2 regions of the Bacillus sp. LLTC93 genome follow, and region 2 is predicted to be linked to the other one. Evidence: riboswitches for the same ligand, from Rfam matches in the RefSeq annotation. Region 2 holds a riboswitch; the other holds the start of a gene.

Region 1 (12,015 bases), on a different contig from region 2:
TGATTAAGAGATCACATTCTTCCATCGCTTCATATGCTGGTTTCGTTCCAATTTGACCTAGGTTTCCTAAAAAGTACGGATGCCTGTCTGGAACAACTCCTTTTGCAGGAAGTGTAATGACGATAGGTGCAGCTGCCTTTTCAGCAAATGCAAGAAGCTCTTCTTTCGCATTTTTTAATCCTTTACCTGCTAAGATAACTGGCTTCTTCGCATTGTTAATGAGCTGAGCAGCCTTTAGCAGTTGATCTTTCTTTGGCCGCATCTCTCCCTCTACATAAAGAGGAGATGTATAAACGGGCTTACGCTTAATTTTTTGAGAAAATAAATCATCCGATACGGTGAGAACTGCCACGCCTTTATGGGTATAGGCTGCTTTGATGGCTTGATTTAATAAGTCTGGCAGAGCTTCTGCTGTTTGTACCTGCTGATTAAAGACAGCTACGTCGTCAAACATCCGCTCTAATTTGATTTCTTGAAATGCGTCTCTGCCTACTTCGCTCGAAGCAACCTGCCCTGCAATCGCTAAAACGGGCGCACCATCTGCTTTTGCATCGTATAGTCCATTTAATAAGTGGACAGCACCGGGTCCAGCAATTGATAAGCAAACTCCGAGTTTACCTGTTAGTTTGGCATCAGCCGCTGCTGAAAGTGCTGCCACTTCTTCATGTCTCGTTTGTATGAATTGTATTTGGCTTGATTCATGCCTTAGTTCTTCGATCAATTCGTTTATACTGTCGCCAGGCATTCCATAAATATGTTTCACGCCCCACTCTTCCAGTAGCGCTGTTACTTCTTTTCCTGCGGTTCTTTGCGGCATGTGAGAAAACTCCTTTTTTCTTACTCCATACCACCGCACCCTTTTGATCAAACGTTTCAACTTGCGCCTGTTACTTTTTAAAATGATATGGAAGGGTGGCGACAATAATATCCCGCTTCCATAACAAACGGAATCTTAATAAAAAAGCAGATTGATTATGCAAGATGGTGTGCCATCTTTTTTTCGGGATGAATTGAGGCACGAGCACCATCACTTTATATTGATGCGCATTTGCTTTTGCCTCAATTGTTTCAAGAAATTTATCAAGAGGGTGAATGAGACTTCGATAAGACGAATGTAAAATCACAAGACGCACATCACTATTCAGCTTTTCCCAATCTGCTTCAATTCTCTTGTCTTTCTCTTTATCAAAGGAGACGTGAACCGCTATGACCTGACCTGATAAGGATTTTGCATATTGAACAGATTGTTCGACGACACGAGTTACTCCTGCTATTGGTACGATGACCACGTTTCCTTTGATCTCAACCGGCTCTGTTTCATTCAATAAACGCAGTTGTTCTCCTACAGACAGGTAATGCTTTTTGATGGCATGAAAGATCAATAGAACGATTGGCATGAAAACAAATAATGGCCATACAAGATGGAACTTAGTCAAAATGAGAATCATGAGAACCGTGAAAGAAATAAGTGCTCCCACTATATTGATTGGCATTTTCGTTTTCCAACCCTGTGGTTTTTCACGAATCCACTTTACACACATTCCGGTCTGAGACAAGGTAAATGGAATAAATACACCGACAGCATATAGCGGAATCAGGTGCTCAGTTTTCCCATCAAACAGCCAAATGAGCAGCATGGAGGCTACGCCTAAAAAGATAATGCCATTGGAGTAACCAAGTCGATCTCCTCTTACAGTAAACATACGCGGCATATATTTATCCTTAGCTAAGTTAACAGCCAATAAAGGAAAGGCTGAAAAGCCGGTATTTGCTGCTAGTATCAAAATTAAAGCCGTGACAGCCTGTATGACATAATAGAAAAATGTACGCCCAAATGTGTCTGATGCAATTTGTGACACAACCGTTTCTTCTGGCTTTGGTGAGATGCCAAAGCCAAATGCAAGCAATGTCACACCTACAAATAGAACGGCCAGTAATCCACCCATCATCAGTAATGTTCTCGCTGCATTTTGTGCTGCTGGTTTTTTAAAGGATGGAATCGTATTTGAAATGGCTTCAACTCCAGTCAGAGCAGAACAGCCAGATGAAAATGCTTTTAATAAAAGAAATAATGTAATGCCTGATACATGTGTGCCAAACGCTGTATGCTCAGGTGCTGGCGGCACTTGCCCTGTTAATAGTTTAAAGCCGCCGACTCCAATTAAAATAAGAAGTGAGAATACAAACAGGTACACAGGATAAGCCAAAATAGATGCCGATTCCGTCAATCCACGAAGGTTGAGCACCATAATCACGATGACCAATACAATTGAAATCAAGACGTGATATGGATATAGTGCTGGAAAAGCTGATGTGATGGCATCAGTACCCGCTGAAATGCTCACTGCTACTGTTAAAATATAATCTACCAGCAATGATCCTCCAGCGATCAGCCCGGGTTTTTCACCTAAGTTCCTGCTAGAGACGATATAAGCCCCGCCGCCTTCTGGATAAGCATAGATAATCTGCCGGTAAGATAGAATTAACGCCATTAAAAGAATTAATACACAACCTGCAATCGGGAGTGAGTACCAGAACGCCGCCGCACTGACGACTGATAGAACAATCAAAATCTGTTCTGTACCGTATGCAACTGATGACAATGCGTCTGATGACAATAATGCCAAAGCTTTGATTTTTGATAGTTTTTGTTCTCCTGCTGCCTGTGATTTTAATGGTTTACCAATTAAAATACGCTTCATCAAACTGTACATGTGTTGCCCGCTCCTTTAGTGTCAAACGATTTAAGTTACAAAAGATGGATCGCCAAAAAGACACAGAGGCAATAGAATGCCCCTGTGCCTATAGTTTAGATCACAGGTTGGTCTTTGCTCTCTTTAACGCTTACGAGGTTAGCTGACGGATTCGGGCGCATGAGACTTTGCCCTACCTTAAAAGGATTCACCCCACGTGGTGTTTTATACCACAATTGGTTCCCCCGCTCATCGAAATGATTCAGCGATTGGTCTTTTATAAAAGAGATCATACTCCCGTTTGACACCAAAGTAAAGAGATTTTTTCAAGGTCTTTTGAGCGTTTAAAACTCAGTCTTTTTACGGTTTTTTCGTACGAAATAGATAATCATTGCAAGCACAAAAAGGATTAGTGCAGCTATACATACAAAGTAGATCCAAGACTCGCTGCTGCTTTGTTTTTCACCTGTTTTTAGGTCGCTTGATGCGCTGCTGACCGTTTGATGATTAGAGAACATGTCTTTGTTTTTGCTCTCTATCGCAACTGTTGAAGTCTCCGTATTTGTTTGAAGGAAATGAATCACTTCATTTGAAACGTCAGCTTCAGCTGCATTCATTCCTGAAAAGACCGTCATTGTCTGTTCTTTATTCCAAACAGATGGCTGCGTCCATACAATACGAGCAGTTGTTTCATTGATCATGCCAAAAGAGGATACATCGTATTGATCCTTTTTCGTTGGAACGATCAGATCGCCTGCTTTTTCTTTTAAAAGAGAGAACGTTTGAATGCCCCCGATGAAAATGAGAGCGTGATTTTTCAATTGTTCATTTGTCACATTAGAGGCTTTGATCAAATGATATTGAGCAGCTTCTGGCTGACTAAATGATTCTGTTAGCATCGCCATTTGATTGATCGTTTCACGTTTGATTTGATCTGGCATGATGATCATTGTTTCTTCTTGCTGCGTCATTGAAGTGAAAGGACGCGGCCATGTGGCTAAATCCGGTGTATTACTAGTTGTTCCTTCTGGAATTTGAAGGGAGCTGTTCTTATCAATGAAAATCCAGCCTTCTTCATCCGTATGCCTGCAAGATTCCATGTTTTTAAAACCAGTTGTGACAAATTGCAAATCAATATATTCATTTTTTTGCAGTACCTTTGCATCTACTGGAACCGACACATGATAGAAACCATTTTCATCTTTACTGCCTAGTTTTGTTAGTGGTACGTCGTGCGGTTCGTCATTGATCATCACAGTTAACCGTTCTGTTTTGCTTGCTGCATTAGACTTTTTAAATGACAGATTGAGCTTTGCGCCTGATTTTTGGTTAGCAATCAATGCTTTCGAATAATAGTAGTGATCAGACGCCGTCTTTTTGGTCCCAACAGTGACATCATCTCCACCAAAATCTTTTAGACGAATATGGTGAGATGGCTTAGTGGTTTTAGCTACGACCTTTTGAAGCATTAAGTTCGTGCCAGTGAGTTGACCTGTCAGTTCTGGCTGAGTGAGGACATTGATTTTTTCAGCAATTGTTCTTGGCTGGTCAGCTGTGACAAATAAGACAGGCTGTTCTTTTTTCTTTGCTATCAGGGTTCTAACCGCTAAGGTGAGATGATTGCTTTCTGTTTGAATCTCGGCAGCTTGCTCAATCAATTTCATTCGTCCATTCCAGCTTCCTTTTGCTCCCACAGCAATGGTTGGATGCGCAATTTGCTGGATGTCCTTCTCTTGAATGAGTTTGATGTCTGCTAGGCGATCTTTGTTTTTCAATGTACGGTATATCTTGATGGCGGCTTCTAATTCAGCCTCATCTGGTGTATTTGGAAGCACAATATTTGTTTGCTCTTTCTGATCACCTGTTTGAATGAAAGGTGATGGGAAGCTGTCTAATGTAAGGTCTTTCGTTTGAGTTCCTTTGAATGCCAGCTTACTTTCAGGATATACCTTTAGCCAATTGGCAGGTGTCTCTTGGTTGATACACACACCTTCTTTTAAGACGCCGTAAAATGCGAGCTGAATTCGATGAGATCCTTTTTTCAGTTGTGCTTTGTTTAATTTGATTTGAATCGATTTCTTTTGGTTTTTCCCTGATACGGGGATGGTCTTTTCAATCTCTCCATCAATCATGACAGTGAATGAAGATGGCGAAATGAGTAATGGAGAAGCCTCTATATTCAATGTAAGAGTGCTAGACTCTACTTTTTCTTTGTCAACTTGATAGGAAAATTCAGTACGGTCTTCTTGTCCGTATAAGGTCACCACATCTTCTGTTAAGTGCTGCGTTTCTGCTTTACTTCCTTTTGATGAACGTACCCAATCATCTTTTACCTGTACTTTATTTGATTGCGCCATTGCTTGACCTGTCATGAAAAAAGGCTGAATGGCAAGGGATAAAGCCAATATAAAAATCATCCATTTTACCGATTTCAATTTGTCACCCGCTTTTCTTTTGTTGTTGATCGTAACGCTCTGTTTTGTACCATTTCACTTCTTGTTTCAATAATCGACTCTTCGCCTCTACACATAAGGAGTACACAACAAGCGCAATCCATACTTGAGAATAGGTGAAGTACATGAGAGCCACAATGAGAATGTTCTGTTTGGTCAGCTCTGTTTTCTCAATACTTAATGTAATCATCACTTCTGTTAGAAAGAGGAAGAAGGCCAATCCCCATAGAATCAGTGCAACAGTCCCTACAGATAAGTGAAGATCAACAAATAAGTTCACGATAAATATGCCATTTGAGAGCAGTACACCGAAGAAAAACAAGAAATACGTAAAGAAAAAATAAAACAAATCGAAAATCATTCGTTTTCGTTTTAGCTTCATAAACTGCCTTAAAAATTTAAGTACAACATATTGATTGCCTCTAGCCCAGCGCGTTCGCTGCCGCCACCAGACCTTCCAAGTCTCAGGCTCTTGTTCCCATGTGATCGCAGCAGGGAAAAATCGAATCACATATCCCAGGTTATAAACACGGATCGTTAATTCGGTGTCCTCAGCCAAAGCATGAACATCCCAGCCGCCAAGCTCTTCTAAGATGTGCCGGCGGATCGCGAAGTTTGTGCCTGGTATGGTCGTAATACCAAACCATTTCCATCTCCCGCCCTGCGCCATCCATTGGAAGCATATGGTCTCAATGTTAATGAATTTGGTGAGCAGATTTTTAGTTGCATTGATGACCCTGAATTTCCCGACAACAGCGCCAGCTTTTGGATCATTCAATAATCCAAGAACTAAATGATAGACAGCCTTTTGTTCAGGCGTGTTATCTGCATCGTATACGCAAATAACTTCTCCTGTAGAAGCCTTCAAGCCTTCATTCAGTGCAGTGGATTTCCCCTTTCCTGCAAATGGCGGCTTCGTTTCAATCATATGGACATGATCATATTGCTCACTGAATGATTGTACGATGTCTCCGGTACGATCAGAGGAATTGTCATTAATCACAATGATTTCAAGAAGATGTTTTGGATAGGATAGCTGAACCATTGCTTTTAACGTTTGCCGAATGACCACCTCTTCATTATGAGCAGGAATAAGAATACTGACGGTCGGCAGCTCTTTCCCTTGTTTCGTCCATTTAGGCAGCACTTTTTCGTAGGTTAGATAGTGCTGAAAGCCGCCCTGCATCAGAAACATATGGTATAGGAGCATGATCCAAATCAGTATTAATGAAAGATAAAATAAGACATCAGCCACCTGATTTTCTCTCCTTAAAAATTCGTTTTTTCATTGTCAGCCTTAAATACAATGTGTAAAAAGCAAATGCCACAATAAATAGCAGCACCACGACTGTGAGAATTCGCAGCATATTTTCCATGCCGCTTCTTTTGACTGTTTTTGTTTCTGCTATGTTGGATTGCTGGACTTGAATCTGTCCATTACCTGATGTTTTGATCTGTACATGTTCGGTTTGGACAGTCTGTTTTGTTTTCTTTAAATCCAGCCATTCACTAGAAGGGATCGCCTCCAACTGTGTCATCAGATCCTGTAGACCATCTATGCCCGATTCCACATCATAGGACAGTCCAATCGTGGCAGATTGAATATGTTGCATGGATTGAATCGTCTGTTCCGTCAGAACGTTTGAACCCTCTTGGTCAGACGCTGTATCCACAGGTTGTTCAGGATATAAGGTCATGCCATGGAGCATGGCTGGTGTCGCCATAAATGGCGGTGCACCACTTGTTTTCCATGTGCGATCCGAAAGCTGTACCTGTCCAAATAGACTTGAAACATGCCGAGAAATCACTTGATAGCCTTGTTGAGATATGGCATCATGCGGAACTTCAAATGCAAGTGGATAGAGCCCTTGCTGCGTTAGAAGCTCAATGCCTTTTGTCAGTTTTTCTTCTGTATAGATGACTTCTTGGTGCTGAGCGGATTTGGTATAAGCATCGAAGTCTTTTTCATTTGGAAAATGGCTTTTACTCAGCTTCTTTTCAGCTTTCTTCGATTCATTTGAGGTAATAGACTGATCGTACTTTACATCCCAAAACTCAAAGCCCTGACCAGATTCCTCAGTTCGATACGTACGGCTAAATCCATGAAGAATCACGCTAGCTCCGTTGCTTTGGAATTGTTTCAACACATTCACAAGGTGAGGACGGTCATTCAGTGTCACTTCATCACCTGTTGCCGGATCAATCCATACAGGGGTCACTGCTACAAGAAAAGGAATATGCCGGGCGAATACGTATTGTCCAAGTTCAAGCAACTTCTTCTCGTTAGTGGCTGGACTGATATTCCCTAGCCGTAAGTATTTTGTCGTCACTTGATCAGAAGACGGCAGGAGTGTTTCTAGCACTTCTGCAAGAAGCTTGCTCTGTTGCACTACATCTAACATTCCGATATAAGCCGCACCTTCTATTGTTTGAACCACAAATGGCAGAGCAGCTTGATTTTTCTTCAATAGAAATTCACTTTGCAGATTTGCCCCTTGAACCGATAGTGCTGTGATACCTCTCTCAAGCTGACGATAGGTCTGATCATGTGTACGTTTGATTTGACTGGTGTGATCTTGTTTATGAAAAGTGAGCTTAGAGAATGTGCGTAACTGTTCCGCATTGCATCCAATGGCCATTAAACGTTTAGATTTGTTGATCGCACGAATGGTTTGTTTTGGCAATGCTTTCTTTACTTCACCGATATAGATGACTTGCTGAAATTCATTGAGCTTCTTTTTAGCCATTTGTTCATCGGATACAATCGTCGTTCGTTTGGTAAAATGACCGACGAGTAAATCAAGCATATGAACAGCTGGGGTCACTTCACCCGATTCTGTCGAATAAATAATAAGGGTATTCGGCTGCGCAACATGAGCTTCGGCTGAATATATGTGTTTGAACGAGAGCATCAAAAAAAGAGCGATCAACAAACAGCATTTCATCAAAGGATTAAAGTTCATTCATCATCATCTCGTTTTCTAGTTCTTCTAAAAATTGCTCTGGTGTACGATAAGCCGAGCTGCTTGTTAAATGACAGACATGAAATGTCAGGGTCACCTCACGACCGTTTAGTAAGACATGCGTTTGCAGTTTATCCTTTAGCTTATCAAGGACGACAGAAACGTTTTCTTCAGGTGTGTGGGTGAGCATCAGACCCATTCGTTCTTCGGATAATCGAAATTTCTTATCGGTTTCTCTCACACTCTCGCGGATCTTGATACTCAATTGCTGAAAAAGGTGCTGCATTTCTTTTTCGCCATATAACGATTTGAATTCTGCTGCGTAGTGCATATGAAGAAGGATAAAGACAAATGGCTGTTTGTATCGTTCTGCCCGTTTCATTTCCTCGGACAATTCCAGCTTCATCCGCTCTGCATTGTCAAACCCTGTTGTCGAGTCAATCGCCACAAATTGTTTGATTGCCTGCTTTTGTTGTTCAATGGTGTGACGCATCGTCTTGATACGCTCATGCATGTTCCCTGCTGAAATAGCGAAAAAGAGGAGTGCCACGCCCCAGATCACCACATCTTGCAATGTTTGATTGGTAAAGAGCGGATTCGTGTGTCCAAGCTCTGTAAAGAACATGACACTTCCTATAAAGAACAAAATAAGTAAGGTGAAAATTAATGCTGGTAAAATACCAAATAAAATGCCGCATCCTAACACGACAAATGTCAGCGCGATGATCATGAAGCTCTCCGCATCATGTACGTTTAAGTAGCCCATAAACAAAATAAGACCTGCAAACGTGAGGAGCAGAGAATAATACAAGCGATACGTATTACTGAATAACCGATTCATTTAGAAGCTCCCTTTCTGCAATAAGAGGCAATAAATTATCAAATGAGTGTGTTTCTTTTTCGTTCATGTATCCTCCGTAATAAGGCTTGAGAGGATCTTGGATTTGTAATTCTTTCATTCGGTGATAGACATCTTTTGCAAAATCCAGCTCTCCTTGATTGAGAGCATATAAGATCACCAGTGCATATACCGAAGGCGATTCATACGTCACAGCTGGCTTCAATGAGTTCAGCTCATATCGTCCGTACAGTTTTCCTTCTTCTTGAAAATTCGTTTTTAGCCATTTCATGATCTCAGATGTATCAACCTGTGCATGTTCGGCATGGAGAGCCGTATAAAGTTGATCAATCAAGTTGATTTCTTGATCAAATGAGTAGGCTTTTTTCGCTATGTCATAGGATTTAGGAAAGAACCCTTTTTGTCTCGGTGCATTTTTTAGAATGGCCAATTGGTTGATCATCGTTTGTTTCGTGAATATTTGGAGGGATACCAATTCTTTGATTGCTTTTGGGTCCATATATGAGAGTGTGATTGTGTGTGAAGTTTGCTTTGTCGATGCATCATAATAATCGGTGAGTATGCCCTTGAACATGTTGTTGTCTTTTAGCGCTTGTGCGATTTCTTTCGCTGTGGTCTGATATGCTGACTTCTGCCACAATTGATCTGCCTTTTGAAGTGCTGCCACTACACGTAAATCATCGACTAAAGCATTGACCTTACTTTTTTGTTGTGATTCAATTTGCCAGCTGAGAAGATCATGATTTAGTAAGAATTGAGTGTGCAGGACGTCTACCTGTTGGTCAAAAGATGGTTGATCTTTTTTTTGAACAAGATAATCCATCCAAAGTCCAAGCGATTCAGATAAGTAAATATGCTGCTCTGCAAAAGAGGTGCGAATCATCCCTTGGTCTGTCATTAAGTGATGAGTGATAAAGTATTCTCCCGGCAATACCGGCTGTACTGATTCTGGATGAGCTGGCTCTTGCTGCTGTTTCCAGGTACATCCGCCTAGAAGAATCACAATAAGTATAACGATAGCTGTACGATGTATGGATGTATCCATTCGCGTCCCCTTTCATCTCCCAGTTTTGTTAGCTCTAACGATTTATTATAGAGCGTTTCTGTTTAAATTCAAATAAATATTTTATACCAAATTACGAGCCTTTTCGCATAGTTACTCCCAATTTCAGAAAAAAAAACCTGCCGATATGCTTGATTTTAATAAAAAACCCATGCGATTTCGCACGGGTTTTTACACAACTATTGATCTAATTTTAGTTTCTTTAATTGTTCAGCTAGTGCGTTATTGATCGGTTCTTCCACTTTGTTTTGTTTCTTCATATATTTAGACACATCGTGCTTACTGGCTCGTTTTTGATTGGATTGTGATTTGCGTTTCTCGAAAACAGACAGCTTCTCTCTATGTCCGCACACACAAGCAAAGATTTTGCCATCGCCTTCTCCGCGCAGCTCGAGTTTTTTATGACAGTTCGGGCAGCGTGCATTTGTTTTCTTCGCCACGTTTTTTCGGTGTCCACATTCCCGATCCTGACAGACGAGCATTGTGCCATTTTTCCCGTTCACTTTCAGCATGAGTTTTCCGCAGTCAGGACAATGGGTTCCAGTGACGTTGTCATGCTTAAATGTTTGGTTCGTCTGTTTGATTTCAGTCACTGCTTGTTTTGCATATGACTTCATTTCACTCATAAATTGAGAAGCTTTCAATTGGCCTTTCGAAATTTTTGAAAGCTTTTGTTCCCATTCAGCAGTTAAAGCAGGGGACTTCAAGTCTTCAGGCACTAAAGAGAGGAGCTGCTTCCCTTTTGATGTGATGAAGATGTCTTTGCCCTTTTTCTCAATTAAGAAGCTATTAAACAGCTTTTCAATGATATCGGCTCTTGTTGCCACTGTTCCTAGACCACCCGTTTCACCAAGGGTTTTCACTAGGTCCTTTTCCTGGTTCTGCATAAATGCCGCCGGGTTCTCCATTGCAGATAAAAGGGTCCCTTCATTAAAACGGGCAGGAGGCTTCGTTTCTCCTTTTGTTTCTTTCAGCTGTCGTACTTCAAGGGACTGGCCTTCTGAGAGTAGCGGCAGATGCTGATCTGCTTCGGTTGATTCCTCGTCTTCATAGGAATCATCGTACACGGCTTTCCAGCCAGCTGATTGCACGGTTTTCCCTTTTGCTGTGAACGTTTCACTGCCTATCTTGGCGATAACAGTTGTTTCCTCGTACTCAAAAGGTTTCATAAGAACCGCAAGGAATCGTTTGGCAATCAGATCATATAATTTACGCTCTTTATCACTTAATACACCAGGATACAGCTCTTCCTCGGTTGGAATGATCGCATGGTGATCCGACACTTTGGCATCGTTGACGAAGCCTTTGTGCGCGTTAATACCTGATTGTAAAATACGGTTCACATGTTGTGCGTACGGTCTGACGTTCATTCCTTTTAACCGATCCTTTAATGTGGGAACGATATCCGCTGAAATAAAACGTGAATCTGTACGCGGGTAGGTGACAAGCTTATGCTGCTCATAAAGCCGTTGAAGGGTAGACAGTGTTTCTTTCGCCGAAAAGCCATAGCGTTTGTGGGCGTCACGCTGCAATTCTGTCAGGTCATATAACCCTGGAGCAAAGGCCTTTTTGGCTGCTTTTTTCAGCGCGTCAATCACTGCCGGTTTTCCTTTGCAGCCTGCCAAGCGCTCTTTAATCAGATCCTCTTGGAATGTACGGTTTTGCTTTGTTTTGGCATCCTGCCAGGTCAACGTAAGTCCATCTACTTGTGCAGTCAGTCCAAAGAACGGCTTCGGCTGAAATTGCTGAATGTCTTCCTCTCGCTTTGCGATCATGGCAACGGTTGGTGTTTGCACCCGTCCGCAGGAGAGCTGTGCATTGAACTTGGTCGTCAGTGCTCTTGTCGCGTTGATCCCTACAATCCAGTCTGCCTCTGCACGTGCGACCGCTGAGCGATACAGGTTATCATATTCTCTGCCGTCTTTTAATCGTTTGAAGCCTTCTTGAATGGCTTTGTCCGTGACAGATGAGATCCATAGTCGTT
Region 2 (12,015 bases):
GCGTGATATGAAAACCCTTGAAGTCTAGGAAGGCCGAGTACTGGAGCGGAGCGAATTTGATATTCGTGAGCACCAGCACGCAGAACTGACACCGAATGCGAGGGTTTGTCTTCACGCTGAGGGCTGATCCAGTCAGCCCTTCATTCATATTACATCGATAAGTTAGGTGATGAGTCTTGCTCATGTTTTTTCTCAGTTTCTGTCACAATCACCGCACATGCTGCGTCACCTGTAATATTAACTACGGTTCTTGCCATATCTAATAAGCGGTCAATACCAAGGATGAGCGCAATGCCTTCAACAGGTAGCCCCACAGAATTCAATACCATGGCCAGCATGATGAGACCTACTCCTGGAACACCCGCTGTGCCGATACTGGCCAAAACGGCTGTTAAGACAACGGTAATCAATTGAACAAGCGTCAGCTCCACCCCATATACTTGAGCGATAAAAATGGTCGCGACCCCTTGCATAATCGCCGTACCATCCATATTAATGGTTGCACCAAGAGGCTGAACAAAACTTGAAATCGGCTCTGGCACCTTCAAACGTTTCTGCGCTGTTTCCATTGACACCGGCAGGACTGCGTTACTGCTTGATGTACTAAATGCAACAACCATCGCTGGAGAAAATCCTTTGAAAAATGCCATCGGATTTCGTTTAGCTAAAATGGCGACAGTTGATCCATAGGTCAGGAAGAAATGCAGCACGAGCGCAATGAAAACGACCGAGAAATAGAGCCCCATGGCTTTCATAGCATCTAGCCCCTGACTGCCAATGGCCGTTGCGATCAAACCGAATGTCCCGTACGGTGCGAACTTCATCACAACACCGACAAGATACATCATTAATTCATTTCCTTGTTCAAACAGCTTCAGCAAGCCTTCCGTTTTTTTACCGAGCATGGCAATACCAAGACCCAAAAATATACAGAAAACAATAATTTGAAGCATGTTACCTTCGACTAAAGATTGGACTGGATTGGTTGGAATAATGTTGAGAAGTGTCTCTGCCATTGATGGCGCTTCCTCTGCGGTATAATCAGCCGATTTCGTATCAAAATTGCCGAATGATCCCGGCTTGATGAGTAAGGCCAGTGAAATGCCAATGACAAGGGCAAATGTGGTAGTGAGTAGAAAGTAAGTAATGGTTTTTGCTCCGATTCTGCCAAGCTTTTTCGGATCACCCAGGCCTGCCACTCCAAGTGTGATGGAAAAGAATACAATCGGCACAACTAACATTTTAATCAGGTTTAAGAAGATTTGACCTAGAGGTGTGAATAGATAGGGATCTAACACTTTGAATACATTTGGAGCAAAAATGTTGAGCAGAAGTCCTGTGATTGCACCAATAATTAGGGCAATGATAATTTTCGTCGCTAGCTTCAATAAAATCTCCCCTTCCTCGTCAAAAAGGCCCACAAGAGAGTTTTCTCGTGGGCCTGCGTGTCCATACATGTACCACCGTTCACTCTCTTCACGCTGATGAGGTTAGCTGACGGGTTAGGACGAAGAGATGTCCTTTTTTCTCATCAAAGAAAAATTCACCCCAAAATAATGGGTCCCCCATTCCTTTAGAAGGATTAAGCGTGTGGTAATATGATATTTTCATACCATTTATACCTTATTTTTAGAAAATTGTAAACAGGTTCATATGAACTTTTTAATTACTTTCTTCCTTATTTGTGACCTCCAAAATGTCTAAAATAAACACAAAGATTGGGATACCGATAATGAGTCCCCAAATGCCAATATAGTGTTCAGAGAAAATCAGCACAATAAATGTGAAGAAAATAGGGAGTTCTGTTTTAGCTGACATGAGCTTTGGATTTAAGAAATAGGCTTCAATTGCATGGATGATAACGATGACCAGCACAATATAAAGGACATACATTCCGCCTCCAAGTGTATATGCAATGATGCTCAATGGAATGAGAGAGATGACCACACCCGCTACAGGAATTAAGCCTAGCAAAAAGACCATGACCGCTAATCCAAACAACTGCGGAAAGCCCATAATGCCAAGCGCAATTGTCGTTAAGACACAGTTAACGGTGGCAATGATAAACTGTGCTTCAAGTACCTTCCCAAACGTTCTGGAGAATTTACGTCCAAAGAAAGCAATTTCATGATAGAACACGGAGATTTTACTCGTTTTGAACTTGTTCATGAATTGGATGAGACGTTCCTTTTCGAACAGGAAGAACATGCTTAATATTAAGGACATAATGACCTGGATACTGAACGTGCTGAAATCTGTTAAGTATGTATAGAGGAAATTAAACCCTTTCTCAAAATAAGATGATATTTTGATATCTCCGAATACGTTGGTGATGACGTCAAAGAAGGGTAAATCTTGTGGATGATCTGCAATTTTCTTTCCTAAATGAAATAACTGCTCTACCTGTTTGGCGATGATTGGCACAAAAACGAAGCCGCCAAACGTCAATCCACCAGCCAGGAGAATATACAAAAGGGTAATGACCGATTTCTGTCCTATTTTTAGGAAGTGATTTAAAAAGCCTCTAATGACCTCTTCTAACCGATTCATCAAAAAGGTGAATATGAAGGTCAGGAGAATTAAATTCATCATTCCTCTTAATAGATATAATACTGTGGCTAATACTACAAATACTGAAAACCGTTTAACACCGGGTTTTTCGAACAATTTTAAAAATGCCGCCATTACGTTCCACACCTGCCAGGACTAAAGTCTATTTTTCATCGGATCTGATATATATTATATCGGACCTTTCTGTAAATTATATAACAAAAGGTCAAAGAGGTCTTACGATTCGCCCTAATTTTATCAAGCTTTTATGTTTTTTCTTTTCATCACAAAAAAACCGAACCCCATGTAGAACATAAGGTTTCGGTTTTTGGTTGTTTTTATACTAAACGGCTTGCTTGATATTCCGCATTTCTTGAAGCGCTGTTTTACTCTTCGCTTCGTCAAATTCACCTTCACTTTTAGCTACAACAATGGTTGCGATTCCATTTCCAATCAGGTTTGTAATGGCTCTTCCTTCACTCATGAATCGGTCAACCCCAAGCAGCAGTGCAAGGCCCTCAAGCGGAATGACCTGAAGTGCAGCAAGTGTAGATGCCAGCACGATAAATCCACTTCCTGTGACCCCTGCCGCTCCCTTTGATGTGAGCATGAGAACAAGGATAATGGTGATCTGCTGACCGATAGACAGATCCACACCAAAAACTTGTGCTAAGAAGACTACGGCCATCGATAAGTATATTGAAGTTCCGTCTAAGTTAAAAGAATAACCTGTTGGAATGACAAGTCCAACAACCGACTTAGAACAGCCATAGCGTTCCATTTTATCCATCATTCTTGGCAGCACTGATTCTGAAGAACTTGTGCCAAGGACAATTAAAATTTCATCCTTGATAAATCGTAGATAACCGAACAGGCTGAAACCATACATTTTACAAATGATGTTCAGCACAACGAAGATGAACAGGAACATGGTCATATAAACGGAGAGCATCAGACTCGCCAGCGGTTTAATCGAAGCCAAACCAAAGTGTCCGATCGTATAGGCCATTGCCCCAAATGCACCGAGTGGCGCTGCACGCATGATATATCCAATGATTTTGAAGAAGACGAGTGACAGCTTATCAAGCCATTCGATGATTCCTTTCCCCTTCTCGCCGAGTGCCGCAAGAGCAACACCGAATAAAATAGAGAAGAATAAGACCTGTAAAATATCTCCCTTCGCAAAGGCATCTACCATGTTAGATGGCACAATGTGTGTCACAAATTCCATCCAGTCGATACCCTGTCCCCCATTTTGGGTATACTGCGAAACATCCCCTTTTTCAAGCTTACTATAGTCAAGACCTGCTCCCGGCTTCATGATATTAACAACAAAAAGACCGATGACCAGAGCAAGCGTTGTCACGACTTCAAAATAAATAAATGCTTTTCCCCCAACTTTTCCAACCTTTTTCATATCCCCCATCTTGGCAATACCAAGAACGATGGTTAAGAAAATAATTGGTGCGATCACCATTTTGACTGCATTGATAAATGTGTCACCAAGCGGCTTCATTTCTTTCCCGACGTTTGGCCAAACCATTCCGACAATGATCCCGATAATGACAGCTGCAATGACCTGAAATGTCAGGTTCTTAAAAAGCCTTTTCATAAAAAATCAACTCCCTCACCCTTTGATGTAAACGCTTAACTGTTATCTGTAGGTAAATGATAGCGATTTCATCAAAGGCTGTGAAGCTTATGGACATATCGTACATTTTGGTCTTTTTGGTCTCTTAGTCGGAATGTACGATATATTTGTTCACAGGCCGACCTATCCCGCCATATTGCATATCTAATTTCAGCTCACCTTCTTTGACAAGGAAGTCTAAATACCGGCGTGCCGTGACACGGGCAATGCCAAGCGCATTAGCGACTTCCTCAGCGGATAGCGCGCCTTCTTGCAAACGCATATAGGCTTTAATTTCGTTCATCGTATGCACATTCAGCCCCTTAGGGAGCCATGTATTTTCCTGCTTCACGGCAGGCTTTCGTATGATATCATCCAGCATCTCCTGAGAAAATTCTGCTGCGGTGCGAATTTTCGATTTAAATGCTTTATAGCTTTCAAGCGATTCTTTCATTCGTTCAAATTTGAACGGTTTAATAATATAATCCCGCGCACCATTTTGAAGCATGACGCCAATTGTCTCTTTGTCCTTCGCTGCAGAAATCACAATCACATCCACCTGTATCTTTTGCTTTCTGATGTCTTGCAGCGTTTTGACGCCATCTTTCTTCGGCATATAGACATCAAGTACCACGAGATCTGGACGAATCTCTTTGATCAGCTGAATGCCCTGCTCCCCATTTCCTGCTACAGCCGCCACTTGAAAGCCTGGAACACTCATAATGAACTCTTTATTCACTTCTTGCACCATCGGGTCATCTTCAATTAATAGCACCTTAATCTGAGTCATCTGTCTCTCTCCTCTATTGTCATTGGGAATTCGATTGAGAAGGTGGTACCAATGCCGATGCTTGATGTGACTTCTACGTTCCCCATCCCTTTGTCGATAATCGTTTTTACAATATACAGGCCATAGCCTGTTCCGCCTTCTTTGCCGTATGTGAAGCCTTTATCGAAAATATAAGGAATCATTTTCTCTTCTATCCCGGAGCCATTGTCTTCAATCAAAATCGCGAGAACATCCTCCGTTTGATCAATACTAATCGAAATGAGTTTTGTTTCTCTTTCTATAGAATCATACGAGGCAAAGGCATTCTCGATGAGATTGCCAAGCAGCTTCGTGATATCATGCTGATCTAGCCGCTCTGGAAAATCGCGCAGACAGCTATTTTCATCCACTTCGACTTTTATGCCAAGCTCCTTGCCCCTTCTGATCTTGCTCATCAATAAACCTGCGACGGCATCGTGCTGAATGACGCGGTGAAGAAAGTCCGTCACATGTTCCTGTTCTTCTGTCGTTTGAAACGCAAGGTCGAGCGCCTGTTCAGCTTTGCCAAGCTGAATCAATCCCGCAATCGTATGAAGCTTATTCATATGCTCGTGATTCTGCACCCGAAGGCCGTCAACGAAGTTCTTGACCCCAGTTAGTTCCTCTGCCAATTTAGCCGCCTCTGTCCGGTCCTGAAAAATGGCGACTGCTCCGATGATCTTCTTTTTCATCACAATCGGAATACGGCTGCTCATAATCCGCTTTCCGCTCATATGAATCTCTTCATTGTAGACTGGTTCTGCGCGATCAATGATCTCAGGAAGTCTTGTGTCGGCCAGCACACCCCAAATATTCCGGCCTACTACATCACCAGTCACTCCAAAAATTTGCTTCGCCTTCTCATTAAAAATGGTGATCATATGCTGATTGTCGATGGCAATGACCCCTTCATTGATGGAGTGGAAGGTGGCGGTGCGTTCCTCTAGCATTCTGACAATCTCATGCGGCTCCAGCTTAAACATTTGCTGTTTTATATGACGGGCGAGCAAAAAAGAACCCACAAGCCCAAAGCTGAGCGTCAGCAGCAGGATCATGAGGATATCCTGCTTCATTTCTCCTAATATATCCGCCATACTTGGTAGCGTTCTTCCTACAAGGACAACTCCTGTCTGGTTAAACTTTTCATCCTTCACTGGATAAAAAGCTCTAATGGCTGTCCCCAGCTCTCCTTCTGCTTCTGAAAAATAAATATGCTCTGCAAAAGCCGGCTCTTCATCTGTCCCCTCTGAGCGCTGGCCAATTCTTGTTTTCACTGGATGCGTTAATCTCACATGATCCATATCCATGACGACAATGTAGTCAGCGTCTTGAATAATCCGAATCTCTTCAATCGCATGCTGTAATCGAGAACGTTCTTTTGTCTGACCAGCTAACGCCTGCTTCACCTCATTCATTTCTGCCACTGTTCTCGCTGTATTCATGAGTCTTTTTCGAAGCTCGCGTTCCTCCGTTTGCTGGATTCCCCCGACAAGGACAATTCCTCCGATTAAAAGGGCGAAAATGACAACGAAATATGTGAGGATGGTGAGCTTCCACCTAATAGATAATTGTTGTAATTTCAATCGATTTCTCATCATTTTTTCACCTGTATCTTTACGAATTCTTCCTCTGTCAAGTATGCTTGACATAAGGGGGATCTAACGCATGAAGAATTTACTCGCTTATACGTTATTGCTCATAATCGGTTTTGTAACCGCTTTATACTTTGGTTTTTATCATATGATGCCAAAATCAGCGTCTATATTCGATGATGAACAGACAGGACTGAAGGACCAGCTTGTGTTCAAATTTAGCCATGTCGTGGCAGACAATACACCAAAAGGACTTGCTGCAAAGAAATTTGCTGAGCTCGTGCATGAGAAATCCGATGGGAAAATCAACATTCAAATTTTCTCAAACGGGAGCCTTTATTCTGATATTGAAGAGATTAATGCACTCAAAGAGAATCAAGTTCAATTTATTGCCCCATCTACCTCTAAGCTCGGCATGCTGTCCCCTGAATGGCTGGCACTTGATCTTCCCTTTGCCTTTTCGAATTATGATGCTGTTCAAGAAGGCTTACACGGTGCGATTGGACAGAGATTGTTCGGCACGCTGCAAAAAGATGGTCTAAAAGGAATGGCCTACTGGACAAATGGCTTTAAGCAAATTACCTCTAATAAAGGACCAATCAAACAGCCTGGTGATTTAAACAATCAATCTCTCCGTATTATGCAAAGCGACATGATTGAAAAACAATTCAAACTTCTTGGTGCAAAGCCCTATCAGGAATCGTTTAATTCGACGTTTCAGCTGTTAGAAACAAAAAAAGTAGACGGTGAAGAAAATACAATTTCAAATATTTATTCAAAAAAATTCTATCATATACAAGACTATATGACGATCAGTAATCACGGGTATTTAGGGTATGTTGTCTTAACAGATCAAGCCTTCTTTGATCGCCAGACACCTGAAACGAAGCGAATTTTGCTTGAAGCAATGGAAGAAACAACGGCTTGGAATGAAAAACATGCAGAACAGATGAATAAAGATCAGCTGGAGGACATTAAACGGGAATCTCCGATTGCGATTCATGAATTGACGCCAGAAGAGAGGCTAAAATGGGTGAAAGCCCTTGATCCTTTGTACGATCAAGCCGAAAAAACAATCGGTTACACCCTGATCAAACAGATCCGCGAGCTGCGGGCACGTTATGAACATTCTCCTATTCATGCTTTTCAAGAAGATGATGAGACCAAATAAAAAATCCCTTTGTGAAAAGGGATTTCAGCGTGTAGACAAACCCTCGCATTCGGTGTCAGTCCTGCGTGCCGGTGCTCACGAATCTCAAATTCGCTCCGCGCCGATACTCGTCCTTCCGTTTTCTATCACGCTGAAAAAAGCAGACAAAGGGAATAATGATCATTTTAGCCCTTTCTTTATGCACCAGACTCACTCTGTTCTTGCTGCGTGAGCTCTTCTAATCTTGTTAAAATTCTGCGCTTACGATATTGCATCATGCCAGTCTCGGCAATTCCTTTTAACTGCGAGCGATTGGAGACTGCTCCAAACAAAATCCCTGCAATTGGGACAAGCTGAAATAGCTTCTTCCAGCCAAACGAATCTCGGTAATTATAGACCACTTCACGCCATCCTTGAATTTGGGAGATCATGTTTTCGTGCTTTCCTTCGGATGCATGGTAGCTCTTCAGCTCTTTTAGTATCGACTTTTTCCCAACGACATCAGCAGAGTTTAGCTGCAAACATTTAATGATAAACACCCGTTCTTCCTTGTTTTTAGGATCATAGCCATAGGTGACAGCAATATCCTGTAATGTTTTTAAAGAAAGACCCAGCACCGCAGGAATATCTGCCGCTAGTGTAAACATGCCGCCGACACCTGTTGTCGCACCTTGCACCGTGGCAAGATTCGTTCTGTTTTTCCCCATGTGTTCACTAATGGCATCCATGACTTCAATAGGGGCGTTTTCAATATCCTCTATGCGCTGAATGGATTCGTCGGCACATTTCTTTTGAAATTGATGAATGATGCCTTTTTCTGATGTCAAATAGACACCGCCTGATTGAATATAATTCCCCATTTCATCTAGTAGCAAACCGATTTTTTTCTGAATAAAAGCTGGAGTCAGCTTGTCCAGCATTTGAAATGGCAGACGGCTGAGTTTCTCCCAAAACCACACCTTTTGCTGTTCTTTCTCCCATTTTTCAATCTCTTTTAATTGTGCTTTTAGCCACTCTCTTTCCTCCATGCCATTTCCTCCTTAGATGCCGTTGAAGTATTTGTCTGTTATTATACACAATCCTTGTCCATCCTACGTTTCAAACATCGAAGCGGTTCCGAGAGGTTTTAAACTCTTTCAAAACGGTTATTGCTTAATAAACAATCAAAAGAGGAGTGATCAACATGTTAGGATTTCTGATTTCATTAGTTGTTGCGATTGTCATTGGCCTTATCGGCAGTGCACTCGCTGGAGGTAGTGTACCAGGAGGATGGATCGGTTCAATGATTGCAGGGCTTGCAGGCGCTTGGATTGGTCATGGATTACTTGGAACGTGGGGTCCTAGTCTTGCAGGCTTTGCGATCATTCCAGCGATCCTAGGGGCAGCTATTTTTGTTATTATTTTAAGCCTGATCTTCCGTAGTGTTGGATCAAGGGTTTCTTAAAAATTGAAAACAGAGGAAGCAGAGGGGCACCGCCTAAGAGGCGGTGTTTTTTTATGTGTTGATTGACATCGCATCTAATTTTTTCACTTACATATGATAAACAAACCTATTAGTTCAGATAGTTGACTTTTCATGAAGATGGGCATATGATGATTAAAAATTGCATCGAGGAAACTTTTTGTGCCCAAGCAAAACTTTGTAGAATCTAGGTGATGACATATGACAAACAAATACATCGAGGCACAGGCACACATGTCAGCAGCTGCTGAGCGTGCACTTGAAGGAAAGGTCAAAGGGTTTAGAAGGCTCCTTCCTTTTCTCGGCCCTGCTTTTATCGCAGCCATTGCTTATATTGATCCAGGGAATTTTGCCACCAACATTGCCGCTGGCTCAAAATACGGGTATCTTCTCTTATGGGTCATTCTCATATCGAATCTGATGGCTTTACTCATCCAGTCTCTGTCTGCAAAGCTTGGAATAGCGACGGGTAAAAATTTACCCGAAATCGCACGTGAAGAGTTTCCAAAGCCCGTCTCCATCGGCTTATGGATTCAGGGCGAGCTCGTGATAATTGCCACAGATTTAGCCGAGTTTATCGGGGCTGCACTTGGTTTATACTTGCTCTTTCGTATCCCGCTGCTTGAAGCATCAATTATTGCAGCCATCGGATCATTTGCGATTTTAGAGCTGCAAAGACGGGGATATCGAGCATTAGAAGCAGGCATCACTGGTATGCTGTTCGTTGTAGTGATCGCTTTTGCAGTGCAAACCTTTGTCGCAAAGCCAGATATCGCAAGTGTTGCAGGCGGACTTTTCATTCCGAGGTTTGATGGAACAGATAGTGTGCTGCTTGCAGCTGGAATTTTAGGTGCCACTGTGATGCCACACGCGATTTATTTACATTCAGCTTTAACGCAAAGAAGAGTCGTCGGCCGAACGGAAAAAGAGAAAAAACTGATTTTTCGCTTTGAATTTTTAGACATCCTTATTGCCATGCTAGTCGCTGGGGCCATCAATGCCAGCATGTTGATTGTAGCAGCCGCTTTATTTTATAAAAATGGTCTCTTTGTTGAGGATCTGGATGTCGCGTTTCAGCATTTTGGTACACTCGCAGGTCCTGTGTCAGCCATCTTATTTGGTGTAGGTCTGCTTGTAGCCGGGCTTTCCAGCTCTTCTGTCGGTACACTGTCAGGCGATATTATTATGCAGGGATTTATTCAATACCGGATCCCGCTGTATGTACGCCGGCTGATTACCATCATTCCCCCTATTGTGATTATCGCATCTGGGGTGAATCCAACATCTGCGCTTGTGATGAGTCAGGTGGTATTATCTTTTGGTATAGCCTTTGCTTTAATTCCGCTCATTTTGTTTACAAGTAAAAAACGAATTATGGGCGAATTGACGAATGCTCGCTGGGTGACAGGAATATCTTGGGTGATAGCAGCTCTTGTTGTAGCACTTAATCTCTTTTTAATTGTGAATACGTTTATGTAAAAGACAGTCATGATGCTGTCTTTTTCTTTTCATTTGGTTATGGTAGAATTTTCCCTGAGAGGATGTGGTCACATGTTTTTTTATCAGGATCAAGATCTATCCATGCGACTGCTTGAGCCAAGAGACGCACGAAGTCTGTACCTGCTCATCCAGCGGTCAAGAGAGCACTTACGTGAATGGATGCTTTGGGTGGATACAACGCAAACAGAAGAAGACAGCATGGCGTTCATTCAAGGCGCAATGCAGCAAGCCTTGCAGAACAACGGCTTTCAAGCGGGCATATGGTCACATGGAGAACTCGTCGGCATCATTGGCACCCACCAGATTCATTGGATCAACCGAACCGTTTCAATTGGCTATTGGCTCGGAGAAGGCTACCAAGGAAAAGGCATCATGACAAAAGCGTGTAAAGCCGTCATTCAATATTTATTTGAAGAGTGCGGACTGCACCGCATTGAAATCAGGGCCGCTGTCGATAACCAGAAAAGCAGACGCATCGCAGAGCGATTATCCTTTTCTCTTGAAGGCATTTTAAGACAATGTGAATGGCTGGGCGACCGCTTTACCGATCATTGTGTGTACGCACTTTTACAGCCTGAATATATGACACAAAAAACGCATTCGATCAATCAGTCCACTTAATTGTGTCAATTACATGAATTATTTTACAAAGTGAAGTTTTATGGTATCCGTTGTGATCGGCATCTGATAAAATAGAAGGAAAAATCGAGGTATGATGTATGTCTCTTATTATTTTATTTTACTTATGGATTGTCCCATTATTATTTGGCATTTTCTTCTCATTTTTAACAAAGAAAGCCACATACAAACGCCGTTTTGTCCCATCATATAGCATGGTCGGACTCAGCATCGTTTTTCTGATTCTGGCACTCGTCTTTTCAGCCAGTCATTTTCTATTCATTTGCGGTATGTTCCTTTTTGCCACAACACTTGTCGGCACAGGCATTCCTTTATTCTTGGCCTTTACAAAAACACCATCATAAACAAAAACCACCTTTCCATTAGGAAAAGGTGGTTTCTTTTTTATTGATGAGGCATTCGGTATGTAATAGATGCACCTTGATTTTCTTCAACCGTCTTCACAATGTCTTGCAGAATCTCTGCTGCTCGATCGCTTGAGTCGTACTTGCCGAGAGTTTTTGTCCAAGAATCATTTCCCATGATCCCTTCAATTTTTTTACCCTGTACTGTGACTTCATTGACGTGGACCAGACTTTGCTGGTTTTGTGTGAAAATCCATAGCATGGCTGATTCTCCTTTTTTGTGGTGATTGGATTAGATTAACATATTATTATTAGTTAAATAGATCATAAAATTTAATCT

The links. A riboswitch is a leader RNA that binds a small molecule or an ion and turns the genes downstream of it on or off. The one in region 2 is predicted to bind cyclic di-AMP.
Region 1: linked by a shared signal. The riboswitch ahead of C6W18_RS15245 (APC family permease) and the one ahead of C6W18_RS18300 (dicarboxylate/amino acid:cation symporter) in region 2 are both predicted to bind cyclic di-AMP.

What each region holds. Positions count from the first base shown of each region.
Region 1 covers NZ_PVME01000004.1:323,354-335,368, reverse strand. The annotation lists gene C6W18_RS15250 (pyruvate oxidase) at 1-817, opposite strand, end outside; gene C6W18_RS15245 (APC family permease) at 888-2,714, opposite strand; cyclic di-AMP (ydaO/yuaA leader) riboswitch at 2,827-2,971, opposite strand; gene C6W18_RS15240 (cellulose biosynthesis cyclic di-GMP-binding regulatory protein BcsB) at 3,038-5,128, opposite strand; gene C6W18_RS15235 (glycosyltransferase family 2 protein) at 5,133-6,356, opposite strand; gene C6W18_RS15230 (DUF2334 domain-containing protein) at 6,394-8,109, opposite strand; gene C6W18_RS15225 (GGDEF domain-containing protein) at 8,099-8,950, opposite strand; gene C6W18_RS15220 (glycosyl hydrolase family 8) at 8,931-10,013, opposite strand; gene C6W18_RS15215 (DNA topoisomerase III) at 10,211-12,015, opposite strand, start outside.
Region 2 covers NZ_PVME01000010.1:1,366-13,380, reverse strand. The annotation lists gene C6W18_RS18300 (dicarboxylate/amino acid:cation symporter) at 150-1,388, opposite strand; cyclic di-AMP (ydaO/yuaA leader) riboswitch at 1,464-1,599, opposite strand; gene C6W18_RS18295 (AI-2E family transporter) at 1,663-2,685, opposite strand; gene dctP (C4-dicarboxylate transporter DctP) at 2,894-4,162, opposite strand; gene C6W18_RS18285 (response regulator) at 4,287-4,970, opposite strand; gene C6W18_RS18280 (ATP-binding protein) at 4,967-6,586, opposite strand; gene C6W18_RS18275 (DctP family TRAP transporter solute-binding subunit) at 6,654-7,751, shown strand; gene C6W18_RS18265 (EcsC family protein) at 7,928-8,758, opposite strand; gene C6W18_RS18260 (GlsB/YeaQ/YmgE family stress response membrane protein) at 8,914-9,174, shown strand; gene C6W18_RS18255 (Nramp family divalent metal transporter) at 9,394-10,671, shown strand; gene C6W18_RS18250 (GNAT family N-acetyltransferase) at 10,744-11,313, shown strand; gene C6W18_RS18245 (response regulator) at 11,412-11,675, shown strand; gene C6W18_RS18240 (hypothetical protein) at 11,716-11,937, opposite strand; gene C6W18_RS18235 (hypothetical protein) at 12,009-12,015, opposite strand, start outside.